Spinactinospora alkalitolerans: one gene and its partner. The protein of the gene in region 1 interacts with the protein of each later gene in a pairwise test. Links are inferred from orthologs where the notes say so. Each region holds a gene or a part of one and is shown on either strand. Other genes may lie near its edges.

Evidence for each region.
Region 2: the proteins of HDA32_RS16080 (region 1) and ileS interact in binary tests that used the Escherichia coli proteins (3 or more experiments, as listed by UniProt). The link is inferred for Spinactinospora alkalitolerans from one-to-one orthologs.

Annotation. Positions count from the first base shown.
Region 1 is NZ_JACCCC010000001.1:3,619,338-3,623,414, forward strand. Bases 587-3,504 are described here. They hold HDA32_RS16080 (ABC transporter substrate-binding protein), read left to right. Parts: upstream 587-1,520; coding sequence 1,521-2,489; downstream 2,490-3,504. Other genes in these bases: HDA32_RS16075 (class I mannose-6-phosphate isomerase), read left to right, coding at 587-1,469; HDA32_RS16085 (sugar ABC transporter ATP-binding protein), read left to right, coding at 2,486-3,504. In the rest of the region: HDA32_RS16070 (LacI family DNA-binding transcriptional regulator), read right to left, coding at 1-138; more of HDA32_RS16075, read left to right, coding at 423-586; more of HDA32_RS16085, read left to right, coding at 3,505-4,024; HDA32_RS16090 (ABC transporter permease), read left to right, coding at 4,021-4,077. UniProt on the Escherichia coli protein: Part of the ABC transporter complex RbsABC involved in ribose import. Binds ribose. Also serves as the primary chemoreceptor for chemotaxis.
Region 2 is NZ_JACCCC010000001.1:4,162,337-4,167,115, forward strand. What follows is about bases 393-4,119. They hold ileS (isoleucine--tRNA ligase), read left to right. Parts: upstream 393-718; coding sequence 719-3,919; downstream 3,920-4,119. In the rest of the region: HDA32_RS18430 (divalent-cation tolerance protein CutA), read right to left, coding at 78-338; HDA32_RS18440 (hypothetical protein), read right to left, coding at 4,259-4,779. UniProt on the Escherichia coli protein: Catalyzes the attachment of isoleucine to tRNA(Ile). As IleRS can inadvertently accommodate and process structurally similar amino acids such as valine, to avoid such errors it has two additional distinct tRNA(Ile)-dependent editing activities.

The DNA.
Region 1 (4,077 bases):
CTCGGCCAGCTCCGGGTCCACCGTGGAGACCCCGTTGGCGACGCGGGACACGGTCTTGATGCTCACGCCCGCCGAGCGTGCGACGTCGACCATGGTGGGTCGGCGCGTGCGCCTGGGTGCGGGGTCTCGGTCGTTCATGGGATGGCTCCCTGTCCCTGGAGTGGTGCGCCGGCACGTTGCCTCCGGCCGGCCGGCGCCCCGCCGCCGAGCCCTCCGGTTCCCGCGAAATAACGTTGTCTCAGCTTATCCCGGAATCCGCGCACCGGGCGGGTCTCGCGCGCGGGCGCGTCCGGAACATCCGCTCATTTGCGCAGTTGGGTATTGACTTTCCGCCGTGATGTGGATCACTCTGGCGAGGCAACGTTGTCTTACGGTCGCCCATTAGCGGCCCAGTGGTCGTCTCGCAACGTGGAGGTTCGGGCATGCGCCCAGTCCATCTGCCGGTCAGTGTGCTGGAGCACTTCTACCGCGGTGGGGCCGCGATCGCGGAGCTGCGGGGCGGTCCGCCGCGATGTGAACGCTCACCCGAGGAGTGGCTCGGGTCGGTGACCACCCGCTTCGGCGCGTCCACCGACGGACTGAGCCGCCTGCCCGGCGGGACGCTGCTGCGCGACGCCGTGGCGGCCGACCCGCAGGCGTGGCTGGGCCCGGAGCACCGCGAACGGCTGGGCGACGAGACCGCGCTCCTGGTCAAGCTGATCGACGCCGGCGAGCGCCTGCCGGTGCACCTCCACCCCGACCGGGGCTTCGCGCAGCGGCACCTGTCGTGCCGCCACGGCAAGACCGAGGCGTGGATGGTGCTCGACGCGGAACCGGGGACGACCGCCCACGTGGGCTTCTCCCGCCCCGTCGGCCGCGGCGAGCTCGCCGACCTGGTGGCGCGCCAGGACACCGACGGCCTGCTCGCCCGGATGCACGAGTTCACCCTGCACCCCGGCGACGCGGTCCTCGTCCCCGCCGGCCTGCCGCACGCCCTGGGCGCCGGAGCCTTCGTGGCCGAGGTGCAGGAGCCCACCGACTTCTCCATCCTGCTGGACTGGCAGGGCTTCGCCGTGGACGGTCCGGTCGAGGGGCACCTGGGCCTGGGGTTCGACGTCGCCCTGGAGGCCGTCCGCCGCGACGCGCTGCCCCGCTCCGAGGCCGAGGAACTGGTACGCCGCAGCGCCCTGGACGCGCCCGCAGCGGACCGGCCCCGCGCCCTCCTCCCCGCGGCCGCGGCCCCCTACTTCCGCGCCGAACTGCTGCGGCCCGCCCGGGGCCTCCCCGTCCCGCAGGGGTTCGCCGCCCTCCTCGTCCTCGACGGCCGGGGGACGCTGCGCCCGCGCACCGGTGCGGACGTCGCCCTACGGCGCGGCGACGCCCTGGTGCTGCCGCACGCCGCCGGGCCCCACACCCTCAACGGGGACCTGCGCGCCCTGCTCTTCCGACCGCCCGGCCCCGACCACGGGACCGGATCCCCCACTCCGTGAACCGCGCTCCCAGCGAAAAGCGGCGACCACTCGTTCGAGAGGAATCCAGGCATGCCGAACCACCGCAGGCCCACCAAGGCGATCACGATGCTGTCCATCGGTGTTCTGGCCCTCGCCGGCTGCAGCGAGGAGCCCATGGGCGTCGGGCAGGACGCCGCCGACGACGGCGGCGAGGTGCAGACCGTGGGGCTGATGGTCCAGGACCTCAGCAACCCGTTCTTCACCTCCATGCAGGAGGGCGTCGAGGAGGCCGCCGAGGAGATGGGCGCCACCGTCATCACCGAGGACGGCCGCCAGGACCTCGGCGCCCAGAACGCCCACATCGACTCATTCGTCCAGCAGCAGATCGACGTCCTGCTGATCAACCCGGTCGACTCCGAGGGGATCGCCCCAGCCGTGCAGCGGGCCGTGGACGCCGGCATCACCGTGGTCGCCGTGGACGTCACCGCTGAAGGCGCCCAGGCCACCATCACCTCCGACAACGTCCAGGCCGGCGAGCAGGTCTGCACGCACCTGTTCGAGGAGATGGGCGGCGAGGGCGACATCCTCATCGTCGACGGCACCCCGATCTCCTCCATCCAGGACCGGGTGGAGGGCTGCGAGAACGTCCTGGAGGACTATCCCGACATCGAGGTGGTCGGCCACCAGAACGGCGACAACAACCGCAGCGAGGCGCTGGACATCGCCACCGACATGCTCACGGCCAGTCCCGACGTCGACGGAATCTTCGCCGTCAACGACCCCACGGCACTGGGCGCGGCGCTGGCCGCCGAGCAGGCCGGCCTGGACGACCTGAAGATCGTCGGCGTCGACGGCGCGCCCGAGGCCGAGGAGGAGATGGCCGAGGAGGACTCGATGCTCATCGCGACCGCGGCGCAGGATCCCGAGCTGCTGGGCGTGCGCGGACTGGAGATGGCCGCGGACCTGCGCGCCGGTGAGGAGCTGGAGGAGGACACCATCCTCGTCGAGACCACCCTGGTCACCCCCGGCGACCTCGCCGACTACGAGGGGTGGCGGTGAGCGGCGCGGCCCCGCCGCTGCTGCGGATGACCGGGATCAGCAAGGGCTTCCCCGGGGTCCAGGCGCTGTCCGACGCCCGGTTCGACCTCCACCCCGGCGAGGTGCACGCCCTCATGGGCGAGAACGGCGCGGGGAAGTCCACCCTGATCAAGATGCTCGCCGGAGTGCACGGCCCCGACTCCGGCAGCATCGAGATCAACGGGCGGACCGTGACCGTCGACGGCCCGCAGCAGGCGGCCGACCTGGGGATCGCGGTGATCCACCAGGAGCTCAACCTGGCGCCGAACCTGACCGTGGCCCAGAACCTGGCACTGGGCCGGGAGCCCCGCACCCGCTGGGGCCTCCTGGACCGCCCGCGCATCCGGCGCGAGGCCCGCGACAGACTCCGCCGCGTCGGGGCCGACCTCGACCCCGACACCCCCGTCGCCTCGCTCAGCGTGGGCCTGCAGCAGGTGGTGGAGATCGCCCGGGCCATAGCGCAGGACGCCCGCATCCTGGTGCTGGACGAGCCCACGGCCGCGCTCTCGGAGGCCGAGTCCCAGCGGTTGTTCGAACTCGTGGCGGAGATGCGCGCCGGCGGCATGGGCCTGGTCTACATCAGCCACCGCATGGAGGAGGTCTCCCGCCTGGCCGACCGGGTGACCGTCTTCCGCGACGGCCGCTGGGTCGACACCTCCCCGCAGGCCGACCTCACGCCCGAGGACATCGTCTCCCGCATGGTCGGCCGCAAGCTCAGCGACCTCTATTCACGCCGGCGGCAACCCCCGGGCGACGTGGTCCTGCAGGCGCGCGGGCTCACCGACGGCGCCGGTGTCGGCCCGCTCGACCTGGAACTGCGGGCCGGCGAGGTCGTGGGGATGGCGGGGCTCATCGGGGCCGGGCGAACCGAGACCGCCCGGATGCTGTTCGGCGCCGAGCGCCCCCGCGGCGGCGAGATCCTGCTCGACGGGCGGCCGGTGACCCTGCGCAGCCCGCGCGACGCGGTGCGCCACCGCATCGGCCTGGTACCGGAGAGCCGCAAGGAGCAGGCGCTGTTCCCGCAGATGGCGATCCGCGACAACGTCGCCGTCACCGGCCTCGGACGGCTCAGCGACTTCGGGGTGCTGCGGCGCGGCCGCATCGACCGCAGCATCGAACGCCACGTGTCGGCGCTGCGGGTGCGCTGCTCATCGGCGGACCAGCGCGTCGGCGAGCTGTCGGGCGGCAACCAGCAGAAGGTCGTGCTGGCGCGGTGGCTGGAGATCGCACCGCGCGTGCTGCTGCTCGACGAACCCACCCGCGGCGTGGACGTCGGCGCCAAGCAGGAGATCTACCGGATCATCGACGACCTCGCCGCCGACGGGGTGGCCGTGCTCGTCGTCTCCTCCGACCTGCCCGAGGTGATCGGCATCAGCGACCGGGTCCTCGTCATGCGCAACGGGGGCATCGTCGCCGGCCTGGCGCGCGAGGAGGCCACCGAAGAGACCGTGATGCTGCACGCCACCGGTGTGGCGCGCACCGACCGACCCCCATCCAAGGACGGAGAACCCCGATGATCGGGACGAGTCGCTCCACACCGGCGCAGAACCCCTCCGCCGGCGGCCCCGCG
Region 2 (4,779 bases), 540 kb from region 1 along the record:
GGGCTCGGACCTGCTGTGCCGCCGGCGCTGCGCGCACTGCGACAGCCGACTCCCTGCGCGAACCCGATCGCCGGACATCAGTCAGCGGCGGCGAACCCATCGTAGCTCTCGGCCAGCGCGGCCAGGTGGGGCTGGTCCAGCGCCGCCGAACCGCCGTGCGGGCCGGTGCGCACCTCGATCACCCAGTCGACGTCCTCGGCGTCGTCCTCACCGGCCAGCATGTCGCGGTGCAGCGCGCACGGCTCGTAGCCCTGCGCCAGCAGCTGCTCGGCCAGCTCCTCGGCGTCGTCGCGGTCCGGGAGCGTCACCAGCACCGCACCTGTCGCCTGATCCGTCATCGTGCCTCCCTCATTCGTCCCGGCAGGCAAGTATGCCCGGCCGCGCCGACCACCGTGGAAGACGGATCGGTCCGGGCCCGCGGTTGCGTTATTCTCGGTGCCAGCGAGGCGTAGATGGGGACGAGTACCGCCGGACACAGCCAGGAGCGACCCGGGGAGGGTGGAAGCCCGGGGGCATGACCGTCGGGAAGATCACCCCGGAGCCGCCGGAGGAACGGCCACGCCGCCGGTGATCGGCGCGGACGGCCCAGTAGAACCGGCAGCGGCAGCAACGAAGCGGGGCGCGCCGACGGTCGGCGCTCCCAAGGAGGGTGGTACCGCGGGGCCGTGGCCTCGTCCCTCCATCAGGTGACCGGACCCTGATGAAAGAGGTACGCCAGGTGTCGCACGAGCAACGCCCCGCATCCCGGCCGTTCCCCGCGCTGCCGGCCCAGATCGATCTGCCCGCCGTCGAGCACGAGGTGCTGCGCCGCTGGTCGGAGCAGAAGATCTTCGAACGCTCCCTCGAACGGACCCGCGGCGGCCCGAACTGGGTGTTCTTCGAGGGCCCCCCGACCGCCAACGGCCAGCCCGGCGTGCACCACGTCGAGGCGCGGGTGTTCAAGGACGTGTTCCCGCGGTTCAAGACCATGAAGGGCTTCCACGTCAACCGCAAGGCCGGCTGGGACTGCCACGGCCTGCCGGTCGAGGTGGCCGTGGAGAAGGAACTCGGGCTGTCCGGCAAGAAGGACATCGAGGAGTTCGGCGTCGCCGAGTTCAACGCCCACTGCCGCGAGTCGGTGCTGCGCAACGTCGGCGCCTTCACCGCGATGACCGAGCGCATGGGCTACTGGGTCAACATGGACGAGGCCTACCGCACCATGGACCCGGAGTACGTGGAGTCGGTGTGGTGGTCGCTGAAGGCCATCTGGGACAAGGGCCTGCTGGTCCGCGACTACCGGATCAGCCCCTACTGCCCGCGCTGCGGCACCACGCTGTCCGACCACGAGCTGGCCCAGGGCTACGAGACCGTCACCGACCCCTCGGTCTACGTGCGCTTCCCGGTGACCTCGGGCCCGCTGGCCGACCCCGAGCGGCCCACGTCGCTGCTGGTGTGGACCACCACCCCGTGGACGCTGGTGTCCAACACCGCCGTCGCGGCGCACCCCGAGGTCGGCTACGTCGTGGCCACCAACGGCACCGAGCGGCTGATCGTGGCCGAGGACCTGGTCGAGGCGGCGCTGGGCGAGGGCTGGGAGCTCACCGGCGAGCGGTTCGAGGGCGCGGAGATGGAGCGCTGGACCTACCAGCGACCCTTCGAGCTGGTCGCCTTCGACGAGCCGGCGCACTACATCGTGCTCGCCGACTACGTCACCGTCGAGGACGGCACCGGCCTGGTGCACCAGTCCCCCGCCTTCGGCGCCGACGACATGGCGGTCTGCCGCGCCTACGGCCTGCCCGTGGTCAACCCGGTGCGGGCCGACGGCACCTTCGAGGCCGACCTCGACCTGGTGGGGGGCGAGTTCTTCAAGACCGCCGACGCCGCTCTGGTCGACGACCTCTCCGAACGCGGCCTGCTCTTCAAACACCTGGCCTACGAGCACAGCTACCCGCACTGCTGGCGCTGCCACACCCCCCTGCTCTACTACGCGCTGCCGTCCTGGTACATCAAGACCACCGCGATCAAGGACCGGCTGCTGGAGCAGAACGCCCGCACCAACTGGTTCCCCGCGACCATCAAGGAGGGCCGCTACGGCGAGTGGCTGCGCAACAACGTCGACTGGGCGCTGTCGCGCAGCCGCTACTGGGGCACCCCACTGCCGGTGTGGACCTGCTCCGAGGACCACGCGACCGTCGTCGGCTCGCTCGCCGAGCTCGGCGGACTGGCCGGCCGCGACCTCAGCGCGCTGGACCCGCACCGGCCCTACGTCGACGACGTGGTGCTGTCCTGCCCGCAGGCCGACGCGTCGGGGACGCCGTGCGGCCTGGAGGCCCGGCGGGTGCCCGAGGTCATCGACGTCTGGTTCGACTCCGGGGCCATGCCGTTCGCGCAGTGGGGCGCGCCGCACCACAACGACGAGGTGTTCCGGGCGAACTTCCCCGGCCAGTACATCTGCGAGGCCATCGACCAGACCCGCGGCTGGTTCTACTCGATGATGACCGTCAGCACGCTGGTCTTCGGCCGGTCCTCCTACGAGAACGTGGTCTGCCTCGGCCACATCCTCGCCGAGGACGGCCGCAAGATGAGCAAGCACCTCGGCAACGTCCTGGAGCCCATGGCGGTGATGGAGCGGCACGGCGCCGACGCGCTGCGCTGGTTCATGGCGGCCAGCGGCTCACCGTGGATGCCGCGCCGGGTGGGCCACGCAGCACTGGAGGAGATCGTCCGCAAGGTCCTGCTGACCTACTACAACACGGTCTCCTTCTTCACCCTCTACGCCAACGCCGGCGACACCTGGGACCACGGCCGGCTCGCCGAGGCGCCGGATCCGGCCGACCGCCCGCTGCTGGACCGCTGGCTGCTCTCCGAGCTGAACCGCGTGGTCAAGGGCGTGGAGGAGGCACTGGAGCGGTTCGACACCGCGGCGGCCGGCCGCGCGCTCACGGCGTTCGTCGACGACCTGTCCAACTGGTACGTGCGGCGCTCCCGCCGCCGGTTCTGGGCCGGGGCGACCACGCCGGAGGGCGCATCGGCCTTCGCCACGCTGTTCGAGTGCCTGGAGACCGTCACCCTCCTGATGGCCCCGATGGTCCCGTTCCTCACCGACCACGTGTGGGCCGCGCTGCGCCGCCCGGACGCGCCGGAGTCGGTGCACCTGGCCGACTGGCCGCGGGTGCGCGAGGAGCTGATCGACGTCGAGCTGTCGGAGCGGATGGCGCTGACCCGCCGCCTGGTGGAGCTGGGCCGTGCGGCCCGCGCCGACTCCGGCGTGCGCACCCGGCAGCCGCTGGCCCGGGTGCTGGTCGGCGCGGCGCGGTTCGCCTCGCTGCCGGAGCAGCTTCGCGCCCAGATCGCCGAGGAGCTCAACGTCGTCCAGCTCGACCCGCTCTCCGCTGTCGGCGGCGACCTGGTCGACTACACCGTCAAGCCGAACTTCCGGGCGCTGGGCAAGCGGTTCGCCAAGCGCACACCGGTGGTGGCCGAGGCGATCCAGGCGGCCGAGGCCAAGGGCCTGGTCGAGCAGGTCCGCTCGACCGGCTGGGCGCACATCCAGGTCGAGGGCGAGCCGGTGGAGGTCAGCGCCGAGGAGGTGCTGGTCACCGAGCAGCCCCGCGAAGGCTGGGCCGTGGCCTCGGAGGCGGGCGAGACCGTCGCGCTGGACCTTGAGGTGACCCCGGAGCTGCAGCGCGCCGGCCTGGCCCGCGAGATGGTCCGCCTGGTGCAGGACGCCCGCAAGTCCAGCGGTCTGGACATCTCCGACCGCATCGACCTGTGGTGGTCGGCCACCGACGCCACGACCGCGCGGGCCGTCACCGAGCACGCCGGGACGATCGGCGCCGAGGTGCTGGCCGAGTCCTTCACCGAGGGCGCCCCCGAGGGCGAGGCCCACGTGACCCGGTCAGCGGACTTCGGCGTGACCTTCTGGCTCCGCAAGGCCTAGCGGCACGGGAAACGGCGGCGAAGGGCCGACCCCGGAATAGGAGGCCGGCCCTTCGCGGTCGCCGCTCAGCAGGTCCGAGCCCTGGAAGTCTCGTCTCGCCCCGCGAACGCAGCGGTCAGAACTTGATGAGTCGTCGGTGACCAGGCGGCCAAGGTCCGCGGTGCGGCCTTGTGGTCGACCGGGTGACAGGTGGTTCTCTCGCCGATCTCGACCGTGAGTTCTGACCTTGGCCACTGGGACCGTGAAGCCTCAACCCAAGGAGGGATCCGCGGTGACCGGGCGACGGTGCACGCCCGTCCCCGGCCTCAGGGGGCGAGGTAGAGGGGCCCACCCGCGCGCCTACTCCTGCGGTTTCTCCGGGAAGGTGAGGACTGCGGTCCGGTCCGGGTTCGGTTCGGCTTCGGCCGACTCGGCCGGGGGCGCCTCGGACCGTTCCGGGTCCGGGGTCTGCTCCTCGACCGTTTCCGGCTCGGATTCGGTGGCCGGGTCGGTGCTCTTCGGCGGCTCCGACTCGGCGGTGGGCTCCGGGCGTCCCGATTCGGCGGGCTCTGCGGGCTCCTGCGGCTCCACGGCCTCGATGTCCGTGGATTCGTCGGCCCGAGTTACGGATTCCCCGTCCGGCTCGGTCCGGTGCTCCTCCGCCGCAGGCGCCTCCGACTCTTCGGCGGCGGGCTCCGGACGGGACTCCGCACCGCCCTCGGCGACCGCGGCGTCCTCTGGACTCTCTGGGTCCTCGGCGACCGCGGCGCTCCCGGGCTCCTCGGCGGGCTCCGCCTCCTCGGCCACCGTGGACTCCTCGGCGGCCTCGGGCCGCTCGGGGGCGGGGCGCTCCTCGCTCAAGGCCCGGACGGACTCCGGCT